Regions from separate parts of the Bittarella massiliensis (ex Durand et al. 2017) genome, predicted to be linked through region 3. Evidence: predicted binding sites of a transcription regulator. Region 3 holds the regulator's gene; each other region holds the start of a gene.
The links. Region 3 encodes Rex, which represses fermentation and respiration genes when NADH is low (regulators of the CRP and FNR family bind a similar motif). Its sites were predicted from a motif close to ATTGTTAANNNNTTAACAAT; they were not measured.

Region 1 (5,855 bases), on a different contig from region 3:
AAGCCGCTCTCCCACAGCTCTTCGATCCCCTGGACAACTCGTTCATCATCAAATTCTAAAATGCTGAATCCTCTGGTACGCAGCTTGGTCGTCAATGCCATATTTTTTCCCGCCCTGACAAATCGCAAGGGCTTTCCATCACTTCCGCACCGAAATCTCACCTGCAGCTGATTGGCCAAATCGCGCACCACAGCCTCGGATGAATAGAGATAATGGCCCGTTGACTCCCCGATGTAAAAGCCTCCCTTACAAGGGACAACGACCAGATCTCCGGATTTGATTTTGCAAAAACGGGTTACTTCGGCCTTTTTTCGGCCGACCAATTGGGGAGAAGCACCTGTGTGGTAGCACATCTCTTCGACCTTTTGCGCAGGAGACAGCCCTTTTTCTAGGCACTGCGAAAAATCGACCTGGCTCCACCCCACCGCTACAATTCCATTTTCTACATATTGGTGCGCATTCTCTCGAATGCGCACCAAATAGTACCGCTTAGCCATTTCTAAGTCCCCTTTTGCTTTCCACCTCTACCAAAACCGACATGTGAAAAAGGCGTTTTTCAAGCGGGCGATCCCGCCTTCTCTTGAACTGTGCAGCCGCTTAAAAATACTCGATGGTGACCCGCTTGCCGGTCTTGCGGAGTTCCTCCGCCAGCTCGCCGATCAGGCTGAATTTCAGCCCCAGGGAGACGGGCATCCCCGGGTTCTGGTGCGCCTCGTTGAGGGCCTGCCCCACCAGAAAGTGCACCTCGGTGGACTCCTCCATCAGCACCCTCGTCAGCTTGGTGGCGCCGTCTTTTTTCTTGTAGTTGATCAGCTCGTGCTCCCCCCCGGTCTCGTTGAGTTCGCGGATGTTCTCCAGCGCCTTGCGCAGGGTGAGCACCCCCTCGGTCACCAGGTCGACCCCGGGGAGGAGGGCGGTGGGCGGCAGGGCCGGGTTGTCGTAGTCCAGCAGCACCTTCAGCTCCCGCCCGGTGACCCGGCTGACGATCTGCGAGGTGGTGCCGCCGCAGACCACCTTCAGCCCCTTGGAGTACATCAGCCGGTTGACCACCGTGGCGTCCAGCTCCTTCTTGGCGGGGGGGCCCACCATCACGGTGACCGCCCGCCCCTCCCGAAAGCGGATGGCGCAGACGGTGGAGTCGTCCCCCGGCTTGTTCATGTACAGGGTGTTGACGGTGGAGACCATCTTCTTGGCCATCACCCGGGGGGAGATGTCCTTCTCCATGGCCTCCTCGGCGTACTTGACGATGTTGTCGTACTGCCAGCCCAGGTCCAGCAGGGAGCCGACCCCGGCGTGGACCACCCCGTCGGAAAACATCACCAGCATGTCGTCCACCTGGGCCTGGAAGGAGGAGGTGTAGATGATCTTCCCGTCGATCTCCACCACCTCCCGCTCCAGCTCCATCAACTTGCCGTCGCGAAAGTAGATGATGAGGGGGTTGTCGAACTCGGCGGTGTAGATCCAGCCGTCGGGCTTGACCTTGACGATGGTGAAGGTGGAGTAGGCCAGCCCCCGCTCAGAGCACTTGGGCAGGGTCGAGGCGATGGTCTCGACGCACTCGGTGAGCTTGGCCCCCTCGGCCATCATGGTGGCGATGATCTTGCTGGTGAGGGTGGAGAGGATGTTGGCCTTGACCCCGCTGCCCAACCCGTCGGCCAGCACGGCGTAGAAGCCGCCCCCCTGGTCGCGGATGAACTCCACCTTGTCGCCGCACAGCTCCTCGCCGTAGTGGTTGATGCTCTCATAGGCGGCGTCGGCAAAGAATTTCATAGGGCACCGTCCTCCCCCTGTTCCATGCTCTTTTTCAGGCTGGTGAGGGCCACCTTGGTCTCGGCGGTGGTCTCCCCCAACAGGGAGGCGATCTCCTGGGCCACCCGCATCTGCTTGTCAATGACCTTCTGGGCGGTGTCCACGGTGTGCATCCGCAGGGCCTCCAGCTTTTTCTTGTTCTCGTTCTCGGCGGTCATGTCCTTCATAAAAACGATGAACATCCGGTTCTCGCGGATGTAGATCACCGTCTCCTCCACGCTGACGCCCTCGCCCACCACCACCTCGTTCTTCATGGCCGGGCGGCCGCTCTCCCTGGCGCGGTCAAAGGTGTCGTCGCCGAAAAACTCGGGGATGATCTGGCCGACGGCGCTCTCCCGGCGCAGCCCCATCATCTCCTCGGCGGCGGGGTTCAGGTCCAGCACCTCCAGCTCCTCGGTGAGGGCGATGGTGCCGTTGGGGGAGTGCTGAATGACGGTGGAGGAGATGTTCTCCGCCTTCTCCCGCAGGTAGGGCAGGCACATGTTGACGTCGGCCTTCCCCCGGTAGACGGCAATGGCCTTGTCCCGGCAGGTCTCGTAGCCGCAGCCGCCGCAGTTGAGCTCCTGCTCGGGGCTGGTCTTGCCGATCTGGGCGAGGATGGCGCGGATCTCCTCCTCGGTGGGGATGGGCTCGGCCTTGGGGGCCCCCCGGAAGAGCCGCAGGTGATCCAGCTCACAGGCGGCTGAGGGGGCGGGCCGGGCGTCCCGGGGCTTGGGCTGGTCGTCGATCTCCATCCGCCCGCGGAAGCTGGAGATGCCCTCCCGGCGCATCACCGGGCCGCCCAGGCAGGCCCCGGCGCACATGTTGGCCTCGATGAAAAGGCCGGTGGGGTGCTCGCTCTCCAGCCAGGAGAAGAGCTCCATGCAGTTTTCCACCCCGTCGACGCAGACCTTGCGGTAGTGGCCGTAGCTCTCCGGCTCGATGCTCTTGAGGATGCCGCTGGGCTTGGGGTAGAGGCGGCTGACCGGGTGGGCGGTGCCCACCGCCTCCCCGTCGCTCTCCTCCTGAGGGGCCCCCTCGATGAGGGCGCGCAGGGCGTTGAAGCTCAGGGCGTAGTCCACGTCCCCCCCGGCCAGGGGGTCCATGGCCTCCTCCTTCTTGGCCAGGCAGGGGCCGATGAAGATCACGTGGATGTTCTGGCCGTATTTCTCCTTCATCATCTTGGCGTGGGCCATCATGGGGGAGTAGACCGGGGCCAGCCACTGGGCGATGGCCGGGTAGTGGCGCTCGACCATCATCACCACCGAGGGGCAGGCCGTGGCGATGATGTTCTCCATCTCGCCGGCGGCCATCAGCTGGGCGTAGGCGCGGGAGGTCTCGTAGGCGCCCACGGCGGTCTCCTCCACCCCGGCAAAGCCCACGGCCTTGAGGGCGGCCGAGAGCTGCTCAAAGGTGCGGTCGGTGAAGTAGCTCTTGTAAGAGGGGGCCAGGGTCACGTAGACCGGGTCGGGCCCCTTCAGCAGCTCCAGCACCTTGGGCCGGTGGTCGGTGGTAAAGCGGGCGTTTTGCGGGCAGACGTCCACGCAGGTACCGCAGAGGACGCACTCGTCCTCGATGATCTGCACCTTCCCGCCCGAAAAGGAGATGGCCTTGATGGGGCAGTGCCGGATGCACTTGTAGCAGTTTTGGCAGTTTCCCTCGTTGAGTTTGATGATGCTGCTCACCGTTTCATTCCTCCTCTACCTTGGGCAGTACGTACTGGTAAAAAATGTCGCTGGCGTTGGCAAACCCCACATGGGAGATGGGCTCGTCGTCCACCTGCATGGAGATGCCGTCCAAACAGCGCCCCATGCAAAACGAGGCCTTGAGGGCCACCTTGTCCTCCAACCCCCGCTCCTTGATGATTTCCTGAAAGGTCTTGATGACCTGGTAGGAGCCCTTCATGTGGCAGGAACTGCCCACACAGACTGTCACTGTAACCATCGTCTCTCTGCGCCTCCTCGCGTCAAAATGCCGGCCCCACCGCCCCGCCGGGCAGGGGGGAGGGCATGGCTTCTCTATTTTATCCATTATACACGATTGCGCAGGGCGGGAAAAGGCCGCGTTCCTGCCAAAATCGGGTGGAAAAACTGTCGATAAATGCTATTGAAATGGCGGTATGGCCAGTGTATAATAGATTAGATTGTTAATTCGGTATCAAACAGCCCAACCGCAAACCAAATAAGAGCAGGAGTGAACAAAGGTGAAAACGATGAAATCCATCCGTGTGGTCGTCTGCGTTTGCACCCAGTGCATCATGAATGGCGCCATGGACATCATTGAGTCGGTGGAGAGCCTGAAAAAGCTCAAGTACGAGATGCGCCACGGGGTAAAGATCGAGGTGGAGACCCAGGTCTGCCACACCGAGCACGACCACAGCCAGGTCTGTCCGGTGGTCTTTGTGGACGGCCAGCAGATCGAAAAGGCCACCAACGAAGAGGTCATGACACGCATTTTATCGATTGTGAGGAAGTGATTGCAACGTGAGAGGAGTTTACACACCCGTCACCAAAATTCGCCGCCAGATCTTTACCGAGATCGCCCGGCTCGCCTTTGAGGGGTGGAGCCATGAAAAGGTGGAGGAGCTGCCCTACAAGATCATCTCAGGCGAAATCCCCCAATACCGCGACAGCGTCTTCAAAGAGCGGGCCATCGTCGGCGAGCGGCTGCGGCTGGCCATGGGCCTGCCCCTGCGCGACATCAACGACAACGCCCCCATCTCCAAGGGCCTCAGCGACGACATGCTCATCAACCAGGCCTACGAGCTGCCGCTGATCAACGTCATCCCCTTCGCCTGCAACGCCTGCCCCGAGACCTCCTACATGGTCACCGACAACTGCCGCCACTGCCTGGCCCACCCCTGCGTGTCGGTCTGCCCGGTGTCGGCCATCCAGTTCACCGCCGAGGGGACGGTCATTGACCAGGACAAGTGCCTCAAGTGCGGCCGCTGCAAAGAGGTCTGCCCCTACAGCGCCATCGTCAAGTACGACCGCCCCTGCGCCGCCGCCTGCGGGGTAAAGGCCATCGGCAGCGACCACCTGGGCCGCGCCAAGATCGACTACGACAAGTGCGTGGCCTGCGGCCAGTGCATCGTCTCCTGCCCCTTCGGCGCCATCACCGACAAGTCCCAGCTCTTCCAGCTGGCCACCGCCCTCAAAGAGGGGGTGCCGGTGGTGGCCGAGGTGGCCCCCTCCTTTGTGGGCCAGTTCGGTCCGGCCGCCACCCCCGACAAGGTGAAGGCCGCCCTCAAACTCATCGGCTTTGCCGACGTGGTGGAGGTGGGCTGGGGCGCCGACCGGGGCACCGTAGAAGAGGTGCACCACTACGCCAAGCACGTGGCCACCGGGGAGGCCCGCTTCCTGGCCACCTCCTGCTGCCCGGCCTGGTCGGTCATGGCCAAAAACGAGTTCCCCGAGATCTCCCAGTACCTGTCCCAGGCCTACACCCCCATGGTGGAGACCGCCCGCCACGTCAAAAAGACCCACCCGGACCACAAGGTGGCCTTCATCGGCCCCTGCTCCGCCAAAAAGCTGGAGGCCATGCGCCGCACCATCCGCAGCGACGTGGACTACGTCATCACCTTTGAAGAGTTGATGGGGATGTTCGCCGCCAAGGACGTGGACTTCGGCGAGATCGAGGGCGAGCCCTTCGCCGACGCCGCCCCCGAGGGGCGGGGCTATGCCGTCTCCGGCGGGGTCGCCGGGGCCATCGCCAACGGGGTGCACAAACTCTACCCCGAGGTGGAGGTCAAGATGGACCGGGCCGAGGGCCTGGCCAACTGCAAAAAGATGCTGGCCATCGCCAAGGCAGGCAAGCGCGAGGGCTACCTGATGGAGGGGATGGCCTGTGTCGGCGGCTGTGTCGCCGGTCCCGGCACCCTGCAGCCCATCAACAAGGCCACCGCCGCCGTCAACAAGTTCAAGGCCGAATCCCCCATCGACCTCTTTGAAGGGGAAGGGGAAGAGGACCAGTAGACCCCATCCGGGCAAACGCCCGCCAGCAAGATAGGACCCACTAGAGAGCCGGTTTCCGGGCAGCGCCCGGACCGGCTCTCTTTTTGCGCCCCT
Region 2 (5,855 bases), on a different contig from region 3:
GGCATGCCCTCTTTCTTCCGGCAGGCGCTGGCCTCCTTTGCCTCCATCTCCCTGAATGTGGCGGCGCGGGCCTACGGCGACCCGGCGGTGGCCGCCATGTCGGTGGTGGGGCGGGTGTTCATGTTCATCCTCTCGGCCATGCTGGGCTTTGGGCAGGGCTTTCAGCCGGTCTGCGGCTACAACTACGGCGCAGGCCGCTATGACCGGGTGAAAAAGGCCTACCTCTTCTGCCTGAAGGTGGGCTTCTGCGGGCTGCTGGTCCTCTCGGCAGCGGGCTTTGCCCTCGCCCCCAAAATCATGGCCGTCTTCCGCCGGGACGACCCCGTGGTCATCGCCATCGGCGCCCTGGCCTTTCGCCTGCAGTGCTGCAGCCTGCCCCTGCACTCCTTCATCGTCATCAGCAACATGCTCTTTCAGTCCCTGGGCAAACCCCGGCAGGCCACCTTCATCTCGGTGGCCCGGCAGGGGCTGTTCTTCCTCCCCCTCATCTACACCCTGCCCTCCCTCATCGGGGTGCTGGGGGTGCAGTGCAGCCAGCCCATCGCCGACCTGGTGACCGCCCTGGCCTGCGTGCCGATCGTCCTCCTCTTCTTCCGGCAGTTAAACGCGCAGATCGCCGCCATGCCCCGAGAGGGGGCGGCTTCTCCGCAGGGAGAGCCCGCACCCCAGCCCCAGAAGGCCGATTGACCCGCCACACGAAAACAAACAGGAGCGCCCCGACGGATAGCAGTCGGGGCGCTCCTGTTTGCCCTTGACTCCCCCCTAAAAGGGTGTAGAATGGCCTTGCGGGGATAAAAACACGGCCTGGTCGGGTAGTCCAGGCGCGGCGCAAGCCGTCAGTAACCTGCCTCCTTTGGTTGTCCCTTCTCCGCTGGGTGCGCCGACAGGCGCCCCGCAGGATATTCTCTTTAAAGGAGGGATCGTCTGTGGTACAGACAAGGGCGAAACTGACCGTGTACTTTGAGGACCCGTTCTGGGTCGGGCTCTACGAGCGGTGGGAGGACGGCCGGGTGGAGGTCTGCAAGATCACCTTCGGCGCCGAGCCCAAAGACTACCAGGTCTACGAGCGGATGCTCGCGGGGTGGGACCGGCTGCGCTTCAGCCCCCCGGTCGCGGGGGAGGACCCAGCGGGTGACAGACGGGTGAACCCCAAGCGGATGCAGCGGGTCATCCGCCGCGCGCTGGAAGGGCGGGGGAACGGCACCAAGGCCCAGCAGGCGCTGCAACTGCAGCGGGAAGCGGGTAAGAAAGAGCGCCGCACCTTTACCCGCCAGCAGCGGGAGGCCGAGCGGGAGCGGCAGTTTGCCCTGCGCCAGGAAAAGCGGCGGGAGAAACACCGGGGCCACTAGGGACCCGCGCCCACAGGTCAAACGCGCCCGGCGGTAAAAGCCCGCCGGGCGCGTTTGGCGCGTTCCCGTACCCTTTTGAGAGGCGGGGGATGCAAAAAGGGCCTGCGCAATGTTGCGCAGGCCCTTTGTCGCACGAAAGGGGAAGGTTACTTGTTCAGGTTCTCCTCCAGGATCTCCAGCTGGTGAGCCAGCTCCTTGGGCAGGTGATCGCCGAACTTGCCGTAGAACTCGTGAATGCCCTTGGCCTCCTCTTTCCAGAGGTCCACATCCACGCTCAGCAGGCCCTTCAGGGTCTCCAGGTCGATGTCCAGGCCCTCGAGGTTGATGTCCTCGGGCTTGGGCTCGTAGCCGATGGGGGTCTCAACGGCGTCGGCCTTGCCGTCGCAGCGGTTGATGATCCACTCCAGCACCCGCATGTTGTCGCCGAACCCGGGCCAGATAAAGTGGCCTTCGTCGTCGGTGCGGAACCAGTTGACGTTGAAGATCTTGGGGGCCTTGTCGCCCAGCTTCTTGCCCATCTCCAGCCAGTGGGCAAAGTAGTCGCCCATGTGGTAGCCGCAGAAGGGGAGCATGGCCATGGGGTCGCGGCGGACCACGCCGACAGCGCCGGTGGCGGCGGCAGTGGTCTCAGAGGCCATGATGGAGCCGACGAAGACACCGTGCTCCCAATCTCTGGCCTGGTAGACCAGGGGAGCGGTCTTGGCGCGGCGGCCGCCGAAGACGATGGCGGTCACCGGCACGCCCTCGGGGTTGTCGAACTCAGAGCTGATGCAGGGGCAGTTGATGGCGGGAGCGGTGAAACGGCTGTTGGGGTGTGCGCCCTTGACGCCGCTTTCAGGATCCCACTTGTTGCCCTTCCAGTCCAGGGCGTTTTTCGGCGGGTTCTTGTCCAGGCCCTCCCACCAGACGGTGTTCTCGTCCAGGTTGTGCACCACGTTGGTGAAGATGGTGTCTTTCTGGGTGGAGATCAGGGCGTTGGGGTTGGATTTCATGTTTGTGCCGGGGGCGACACCGAAGAAGCCGTTCTCCGGGTTGATGGCCCACAGGCGGCCGTCGTCACCGATGCGCATCCAGGCGATGTCGTCGCCGACAGTCCAGACTTTGTAGCCCTTCTGCTGGTAGATCTCGGGGGGGATGAGCATGGCCAGGTTGGTCTTGCCGCAGGCAGAGGGGAAGGCGGCGGTCACGTACTTGACCTCGCCCTGGGGGTTCTCAAGGCCCAAAATGAGCATGTGCTCGGCCATCCAGCCCTCGTTTTTGCCCTGGAAGGAGGCGATGCGCAGAGCAAAGCACTTTTTGCCCAGCAGCACGTTTCCGCCGTAGCCGGAGTTGATGGACCAGATGGTGTTGTCCTCGGGGAAGTGGACGATGTAGCGCTTCTCCTCGTCGATGTCGGCTTTGGAGTGCAGGCCGCGGACAAAGTCGTTGGACTCGTCGCCCAGGTGATCCCAGGCGGCCTGACCCATGCGGGTCATGATGGCCATGTTCAGCACCACGTAGGTGGAGTCGGTCAGCTCGACGCCGACTTTGGACAGCTTGGAGCCGACGGGGCCCATGCAGTAGGGGATGACATACATGGTGCGGCCCTTCATGACGCCGTCAAACATGGCGCCCAGCTTCTCGTACATGACCTTCGGGTCCTCCCAGTTGTTGGTCGGACCGGCATCCTCTTTGTTGCGGGTGCAGATGAAGGTGCGGCCCTCGACACGGGCCACGTCGTTTTCAGCGGTGCGGTGAATATAGCAACCGGGGAGTTTTTCCTCGTTGAGCTTGACCATCTCGCCGGTGGAGACGCTCAGCGCGCGGATCTCTTCGAGCTGCTCCTTGCTGCCGTCGATCCAGACAACCTTGTCCGGCTTGCACAGCGCGACCATCTCGTCGACCCAGTTCAAGACATTCTTGTTGTTCGTCATAGGTGATATGCCCCTTTCTAAAGTGCGGTTTTGGTTGTAAAAAAACAACTTTCCCTGTTTACCATTATAGCGAAGAAAAGGTGAGATTTCAACTTGAAAACGCCGTTTTATTAGGTGAATTTGCATAATTATAGTCGTTTCACATTGTAGCAAACGACGAATATGACGGTCATTGACAGAAAATTAACAGCATTCAAAAAATGCTTCTGGCTTTTTTGGGTCGTCTGTGATAGACTAAAAGTTATCGAAAAAACACAGGCGGCCAGGCCCGCCCTGCAAGGAGGACAACCCGTGCTACCCATTTTGTTGGCCGTTGCCATGGCCGCCCTGGGCTATCTCACCCAGACCGGCAAACTCACCCTGTTTGTCACCTACTACAACCCCGACATGAGCGAGGAAGAGATGCAGGAAATGGAGGCAAAGCGCAAGACCAGCGCCGTGCGCAGCCTCTACCTCATGGGGGCGGCGGCCGCTGTCTCGGGGGTGCTGTCCCTGTGCAATCTCTACTTTTATAAAGAGCTGTTCATGGGCATCTACCTGGGGCTGTTTGTCCGCTTTCTCTGCAAGACCTTTGTCAGCGCCGGGACAAAGACCATGAAGCTGGTCTTTGTGCTGGCGGGCATCCTCACCGGGTTTCTCTACTTCTCCGTCAGCTTTACCTTTGCCTTCTCCCCCAACAGCTACACCGTGCAGGACGGCACCCTGGTGATTGCCGGGGGCGAAAAGGGGGAGGTGCCCCTCTCCGGGGCCAAAATCACCCTGCAGAGCGAGCTGCCCCAGCGCCAGAAGGCCGAGAGCCAGGTGAAGGAGTTCAACGGCACCTTCCGCGGCCAGTACCTGCTGGCAAACGGCGAGAGCGCCCACCTCTACCTCAACGGCGGCAGCGGCTGCGCCGTCCGCCTGGAGGGGGAGAGCGGCATCTACTACTTCACCGGCGCCAGCGACGAGGAGACCAAGGAACTCTACGCCCTCCTGGGGGGCACCATCGTAGAATAGACGCCCAATGCGTGGGAGAGGCCGGCCGCAAGGCCGGCCTCTCCTGTTGTGAAGGGATGGCGGCAGAGGAGAGGCAGGCGACCCGGCTGCGGGGCGGAACTTTCAGGCGCGCCCGCTGAAGCGGCGTTTGGGCGGCGCGCTGGCCGTCACCGGCGCGCCGCAGGGCAGGGACCCTAAAAAGAGGCTGGGGCGGGCCTTTGCAGTCCTGGGGTGAGCGCCCTGTGCCGAGGCTGCCGGGGGAGGGCCGCTCCCTGGCGGTGAATATACTCCTGCTCCCTTTACCACTGAGGAGCCAAGGGAGCTGACGGCCGCCGATTGGGAAAAAAGAGAGACTGCCATGACCTTGGACAGCGGACTGTGAGCAGAGCGGGCCGTCCTGGTCCCGGCGCGGGGTGGTAGCAGCCGGGCCCCCTTCCCCTGGCTTTGACCTCCATCTCCTTTGCCGCAAACAATGGGGCCAAGACGAGTCGTCCTGGCCCCATTGTTTGCGGCTGCAGTCTGCCCCCTTCCTCTGTCTCGACCGTCCCCTTCCTTTATTGCAAACGATGGGGCTGAAGCGGGCCGTCCTGGCCTCAGCGCGGGGTGGCCGCAGCCAGGGCCCCTTCCCCTGTCTCGATGGCCGCTTTCCTTTGCTGCAAACGAGGAGGGCCGGGACGAGCCGCCCTAGCCCCGGCGTGGGATGGCTGCAGCCGTGGCCTCTTTCCCTGCCTTGCCCGCCCGCCTTCCCTTGCCACATACGATGGGGCCGAGGCGCGCTGCCCCACGGGTGAGGAGGGGCTTGCAGAGGTTGGGGTCCCCATCTACATTCCCGATGGGAAAAGCGATTGCTTCTCCGCCCGGGTCGAGGTATCATGGGGGAAAGGGTCGCCAATACCGCGGCCCGCAGAGAGGAGAGAGATCGTGTACTACACCTGTGGAAGTTGCACCGTTCACGGTTGCCAGTCCGGCGACTTTGAGAAGTTGCCCAAAAACTGCCCCATCCGCAACACCCCGCTGATGGAGGCCGCCTTCGCCAAATACGGCGAAGAGGAAAACCACAAGTTCTACCTGGAGAGCTCCAAGATCGAGGCTACCGGCTACGGCCGCTGGCCCCGGGTGCGGGAGATCACCGAGTTCTGCAAGGCCATGGGCTACCAGAAGTTGGGGGTGGCCTTCTGCGGCGGCTTGAAGGAGGAGGGGCGGATCGCCTGCGAGATCTTTCGCGCCCACGGCTTTACGGTGGTCTCGGCCATCTGCAAGGCCGGCGGGGTGCCCAAGGAGCAGGTGGGCCTGGGAGAGGAGGACAAGGTCCACCCCGGTCAGTTCGAGCCCATGTGCAACCCCATCGCCCAGGCCATGCTCTTAAATGAGCAGCAGACCGAGTTCAACATTGTCATCGGCCTCTGTGTGGGGCACGACTCCCTCTTTTACAAATACGCCCAGGCGCCCACCACCACCCTGGTCACCAAGGACAGGGCCCTGGCCCACAACCCGGCGGGCGCCCTCTACTGTGCCCACTCCTACTTTAAAGATAAGGTCTAACCGGTCAAGAGTGCACAAAAGCGCCGCCGTCTCCCCCCTGGAGACAGCGGCGCTTTTGCTATGGAAATCCCCGAGA
Region 3 (5,855 bases):
CTGTCCGCAAAGTCGGTATTCTCACTTGTTTTTATCTATTTTCTCCCGATTTGCTGGGGATATGTGTTGGCCGATATTTTTGCAGGATTTGATTTTCAGAAATTCATTTTGTAATCGTTAACCAATTGACAATACAGGGGGTGAGGGATTATACTTGTACATGATTTCTTATTTTATAAAGTACATAGGGGAAAACACAGAAAGGACGATGCTTGTGGGACAGAATCTCGCGGAAAAGATCATCTCCGCCCATCTGCTGTCAGGCGACATGGCGCCCGGCAGCGAGATCGGCCTGAAAATCGACCAGACCCTCACCCAAGACGCCACCGGGACCATGGCCTATTTGGAATTCGAGGCCATCGGCATCCCCCGGGTCAAGACCGAAAAATCGGTCGCCTACATCGACCACAACACCCTGCAGTCGGGCTTTGAAAACGCCGACGACCACAAATACACCCAGACGGTGGCCAAAAAGATCGGGGTGGACTTCTCCCGCCCCGGCAACGGCATCTGTCACCAGGTGCACCTGGAGCGCTACGGCGTGCCGGGCAAGACCCTCATCGGCTCGGACAGCCACACCCCCACCGGCGGCGGCATCGGCATGCTGGCCATCGGCGCCGGCGGGCTGGACGTGGCAGTGGCCATGGGCGGCGGGGCCTACTACATCCCCATGCCCCGGGTCATCAAGGTGGAACTCACCGGGGCCCTGCGGCCCTGCGTCTCCGCCAAGGACATCATCCTCGCCGTTTTGCGGGAACTGTCGGTCAAGGGCGGCGTCGGCGCGGTGATCGAGTACGCCGGCGAGGGGGTCGCCACCCTCAGCGTGCCCGAGCGGGCCACCATCACCAACATGGGCGCCGAGCTGGGGGCCACCACCTCCATCTTCCCCTCCGACGAGATCACCCGCCAGTTTTTGGCCGCCCAGGGCCGCGAGGGGGATTTCACCCCCCTCGCCCCCGACGCCGACGCCCGCTACGACCGGGTGCTCACCGTCGACCTGGGGGCGCTGGAGCCCCTGGCCGCCTGCCCCCACAGCCCCGACAACGTCAAGCCGGTCGGGGAGCTGGGCGGCATCCCGGTGGACCAGGTCTGCATCGGCTCCTGCACCAACTCCTCCCTCTACGACATGCTCAAGGTGGCCCGCATCCTCAAGGGGAAGACGGTGCACCCCAATGTCAGCCTCACCATCTCCCCGGGGTCCAAGCAGGTCTTTACCATGCTGGCGGAAAACGGCGCCCTGGCCGATATGATCGCCGCCGGCGCCCGGGTGCTGGAATGCGCCTGCGGCCCCTGCATCGGGATGGGCCAGTCCCCCAAGTCGGGCGGGGTCTCCCTGCGCACCTTCAACCGCAACTTTGAGGGGCGCAGCGGCACCGCCGACGCCCAGGTCTACCTGGTCAGCCCCGAGACGGCCGCCTGGTCGGCCCTGCAGGGAGTCATCAGCGACCCCACCGAAATCGGCGCCCTGGGGGGGATCGAGATGCCCGCCCGCTTTTTGGTCAACGACAACCTGTTGGTCGCCCCCGCCGCCCCCGAAGAGGCCGGCGCGGTGGAGGTGGTGCGCGGCCCCAACATCAAGCCCTACCCCAAGACCGAACCCCTCTGCGACCACCTGAAAAAAGAGGTGGTGCTGAAGGTGGGGGACAACATCACCACCGACCACATCATGCCCGCCGGGGCCAAGGTCCTCCCCTACCGCTCCAACGTCCCCAAAATCAGCGAGTTCTGCTTCACCGCCTGCGACCCCGAATTCCCCGCCCGCTGCAAGGAAAAACAGGGCGGCATCATCGTCGGCGGCCAGAACTACGGTCAGGGCTCCTCCCGCGAGCACGCCGCCCTCGCCCCCCTCTACCTGGGTGTCAAGGCGGTCATCGCCCAGAGCTTTGCCCGCATCCACAAGGCAAACCTGGTCAACGCCGGCATCCTCCCCCTGGAGTTTGCCGACGCGGCGGACTACGAGGCCCTCTCCCTCGGCGACGAGCTGGAGATCGTCGGGCTGATCGACGCCCTGAAAGAGGGCGGCCGGCTCACCGTCAAAAACAACACCCGCGGCACCCAGTTTGCGGTGCGGGCGGAGCTGTCCGAACGGCAGGTGGAGATGCTCCTCTGCGGCGGGCTGCTGGACTACACCAAAAAAATGAGCGAAAGGCAGGCAATGAGATGATGGAAGAAAAAATGGTCTCCGCAACCGAACAGTTTGCCAAGGTCTTACAGGGCCAGTTGGAGCGCATCCAGCGGATGAAGGAGCAGGGCGACTTTGTCGATTACAGCGGCCTCGACCAGATCGTGATCGGCGTCTGCGGCGGCGACGGCATCGGCCCCCGCATCACCCACGAGGCTCAGCGGGTCATCTCCTACCTGCTGCAAGACCAGGTGAAGGCCGGCCGGGTGGTCTTTAAAGAGATCGACGGGCTGACCATCGAGAACCGGGTGGCCCAGAACAAGGCCATCCCCGACGACGTGCTGGCCGAACTCAAGGCCTGCCACGTCATCCTCAAGGGGCCCACCACCACCCCCCGCAAGGGCGACCCCTGGCCCAACATCGAAAGCGCCAACGTGGCCATGCGCAAAGAGCTCGACCTCTTTGCCAACGTCCGTCCGGTGAAGGTGCCCGCACAGGGCATCGACTGGACCTTCTTCCGCGAGAACACCGAGGGCGCCTACACCTTGGGCTCGCTGGGGGTCAATGTGGACGAGGACCTGGCGGTGGACTTCACCGTCACCACCACCCAGGGGACCGAGCGCATCGCCCGGCTGGCCTACGACTACGCCCGCAAAAACGGCAAGGGCCGGGTCTCCATCGTCACCAAGGCAAACGTCATCAAGACCACCGACGGCAAGTTTTTGGAAATCTGCCAGAAGGTGGCCCAGGAATACCCTGAGATCGCCACCGACGACTGGTACATCGACATCATGACCGCCAAGCTGGTGGACGAAAAGCGCCGCCGCGACTTCCGGGTCTTCGTCCTCCCCAACCTCTACGGCGACATCATCACCGACGAGGCGGCCGAGTTCCAGGGCGGCGTCGGCACCGCCGGCAGCGCCAACCTGGGCAAGCGCTACGCCATGTTCGAGGCCATTCACGGCTCCGCCCCCCGGATGGTGAAGGAGGGGCGGGACATCTACGCCGACCCCTGTTCCATGCTGCGGGCCGCCGTCCTGCTGCTCTCCCACATCGGCTACCAGGCCGAGGCGGACAAGTTGGAGCGGGCGCTGGACATCTGCATGTTTGAAGAGAAGAAGATGCACTGCACCGGCCGCGATACCGGCTGCACCTGCGAAGAATTCGGCAACTATGTGATGGACACCATCCAGTCGCTGTAAAACGGGGTGTTTTTGTGAAAAAGAACGGCGTTTCCCTGTCTGTCATCCGGCGGCTCCCCCGCTACTATCGCTTCCTGGGGGACCTGCTGCAAAACGGGGTGGGGCGCATCTCCTCCAAGGAGCTGTCCCAGAAGATGAACCTCACCGCCTCGCAGATCCGCCAGGACCTCAACTGTTTTGGGGGCTTCGGCCAGCAGGGCTACGGCTACAACATCGAACAGCTCCACCGGGAAATCGGGCGGATCATCGGCGTGGACACCATGCACGACACCATCCTCATCGGCGCGGGCAACCTGGGCAGCGCCATCGCCGCCCACATGAACTTTGAGAAGCGGGGCTTTCGCCTGGTGGGGATCTTCGACTCCGACCCCCAGAAATCGGGCGAGATCATCGCCGGCCTGCCGGTGCGCTCCACCGGCGAGCTGGAGACCTTCTGCCGGGAAAACCACCCCACCATCGCCATCCTCTGTATCCCCAAGACGGCGGCCCCCAAGGTGGCCCCCCAACTGGTGGATCTGGGCATCACCGGGTTTTGGAACTTCAGCCACTACGACCTGCGGGTCGACCACAGCGATGTGGTGGTGGAAAACGTCCATCTGGGGGACAGCCTGCTGACCCTCTGCTACCAGGTGACCCACAACAGGCCGGAGGAGGACGAGGGGGAAAAGTAAGCCCCTTCCCTCCCCTGCCAGCAGGGCGCAAAAAAACAGGTGCGAACGGATTCGCACCTGTTTTTTCTTTGCCGTCAGTCGATGGCGGTGTCCAGCGCCAGCAAGATCATGTCCTTGAGGTTTTTCTCCTTGTCCTCTGCCGAGACGCCCTTGGCCCCCGGCTTGAAGGAGGTCTCGACGATGGACATGACGGTGAGGGCCTTGGCCCCGTAGCGGGCGGCCACGGTGTAAAGGCCCGCCCCCTCCATCTCCGAGGCGATGACCCCGTAGTCGGCCCAGACCTTCTTGTACTCCTCCTTGTTGTCGATGTAGAGGTGGTCGTTGCAGATGGTGTTGCCCACATAGACCGGCAGTCCCCTCTCCCTGGCGATGTGGTAGCACTTGTCCAGCAGCTCAAAGTCGGCGCAGGGGGCGTAGTGGCCGGGGAAGATGTGGTCGTTGATGGCGGAGGTGGTGCTGGTCGCCTGGGAGAGGACCAGATCCAGGGCCTTCAGTTTTTCGGAATAGGCGCCGGCGGTCCCCAGGCGGATCATCTTTTTGCAGCCGTAATCCCGGGCCAGCTCGGTCGCGTAGATGAGGATGGAGGGGATCCCCATGCCGGTCCCCATGACCGACACCCGCTGCCCCTTGTAGGTGCCGGTGTAGCCGTACATCCCCCGGATCTCGTTGAAGCAGACGGCATCCTCCAAATAGGTCTCGGCAATGTGCTTGGCCCGCATCGGGTCCCCGGGGAGGAGGATGTTGGGGGCGATCTCCCCCGCCTTTGCGGCAATGTGCATGCTCATGTCAACAGACAACCCCTTTCGGCTGCGCCTCACGGCGCTTTTTTCCATGATACCGTTCTTTTCTGCCGGTGGCAATCTGCCTTGCCGCGATTTGGCGTTCCCGTGCATTTTCACTGGAAAATTTGTGTATATTCCCCCCTCCCTCTGCAGGGGCGGCAGAAAAGGGGCCCCCTCTCCTTGCCCCTTGTATCCAAGAGGCAAAAGTGCTAAAATATAGTAAATATACAAAAAAATATTATTCGCTTTTTCAAACAACCAGGAGGTGCCGTCATGCTGGAAAAGGTCAACCTAAAAAAGATCATGATGAAGGAGGAGTACAAGGCCATTGCGGGACAGCTCAAGCCCCGCCTCTCCGCCCTGCAACAGCAGATGAAGGAGGCCAAGGTGCCGGTCATCATCCTCTTTGAGGGGTGGAGCGCCGCCGGCAAGGGCAGCAAGATTTCCGACGTCATCCTCAACCTGGACCCCCGCGGCTTCAAGGTCTACTCCACCGTCGACCCAGACGAGACCGAGGCCCGCCACCCCTTCCTCTGGCGGTTCTGGCAGAAACTCCCCATCGCCGGAGAGTTCTCCATCTTCGACCGCAGCTGGTACCAGGAGGTGTCCACCGCCCGGCTGGAAAATGCCCTCCCCAAAAAAGAGCTGGCCCGCCGCATCGAGGAGATCAACCACTTCGAGCGCACCCTCACCGACAACGGCTACCTGATCATCAAGTTTTTCCTGCACATCAGCCAGAAGGAGCAGAAAAAGCGGCTCTCCGCCCTGGAGGAGAGCAAGGCGACCCGCTGGCGTGTCACCAAGACCGATTGGAAGAGAAACCGCCGCTACGACGACCTCTACCAGATCTACGACGAGATGTTGGAGCAGACCGACACCCCCTACGCCCCCTGGCGGGTGATTGCCAGCGAGGACCGCAACGTGGCCATGGCGGACATCTACCAGACCCTGGTCAAGGAGATCGGCCGGGCCATCGCCCAGCGGCCGGAGCGGGACGCGCAGGCCGCCGCCTACCAGGGCGGCATCCCCGCCAGCCGCTTTCAATTGGTGGAGACGCCAAAACTCTGCGACATCGACC

Region 1: GT748_RS09705 ((2Fe-2S) ferredoxin domain-containing protein) is a predicted target of Rex. The motif match lies at 3,931-3,950, and genes of this name have one in related genera.
Region 2: GT748_RS02495 (phosphoenolpyruvate carboxykinase (GTP)) is a predicted target of Rex. The motif match lies at 3,434-3,453, and genes of this name have one in related genera.

Annotation. Positions count from the first base shown of each region.
Region 1 covers NZ_WWVY01000008.1:13,995-19,849, forward strand. The annotation lists gene GT748_RS09690 (restriction endonuclease) at 1-497, opposite strand, end outside; gene GT748_RS09695 (SpoIIE family protein phosphatase) at 598-1,770, opposite strand; gene GT748_RS16020 ([Fe-Fe] hydrogenase large subunit C-terminal domain-containing protein) at 1,767-3,473, opposite strand; gene GT748_RS09705 ((2Fe-2S) ferredoxin domain-containing protein) at 3,478-3,732, opposite strand; gene GT748_RS09710 (hypothetical protein) at 3,992-4,264, shown strand; gene GT748_RS09715 (4Fe-4S dicluster domain-containing protein) at 4,272-5,762, shown strand.
Region 2 covers NZ_WWVY01000002.1:297,941-303,795, reverse strand. The annotation lists gene GT748_RS02505 (MATE family efflux transporter) at 1-687, shown strand, start outside; gene GT748_RS02500 (YjdF family protein) at 927-1,349, shown strand; gene GT748_RS02495 (phosphoenolpyruvate carboxykinase (GTP)) at 1,496-3,262, opposite strand; gene GT748_RS02490 (hypothetical protein) at 3,554-4,258, shown strand; gene GT748_RS02485 (DUF1847 domain-containing protein) at 5,159-5,779, shown strand.
Region 3 covers NZ_WWVY01000005.1:106,718-112,572, forward strand. The annotation lists gene GT748_RS07580 (aconitate hydratase) at 215-2,164, shown strand; gene GT748_RS07585 (isocitrate/isopropylmalate family dehydrogenase) at 2,161-3,324, shown strand; gene GT748_RS07590 (redox-sensing transcriptional repressor Rex) at 3,339-3,995, shown strand; gene deoD (purine-nucleoside phosphorylase) at 4,070-4,780, opposite strand; gene pap (polyphosphate:AMP phosphotransferase) at 5,051-5,855, shown strand, end outside.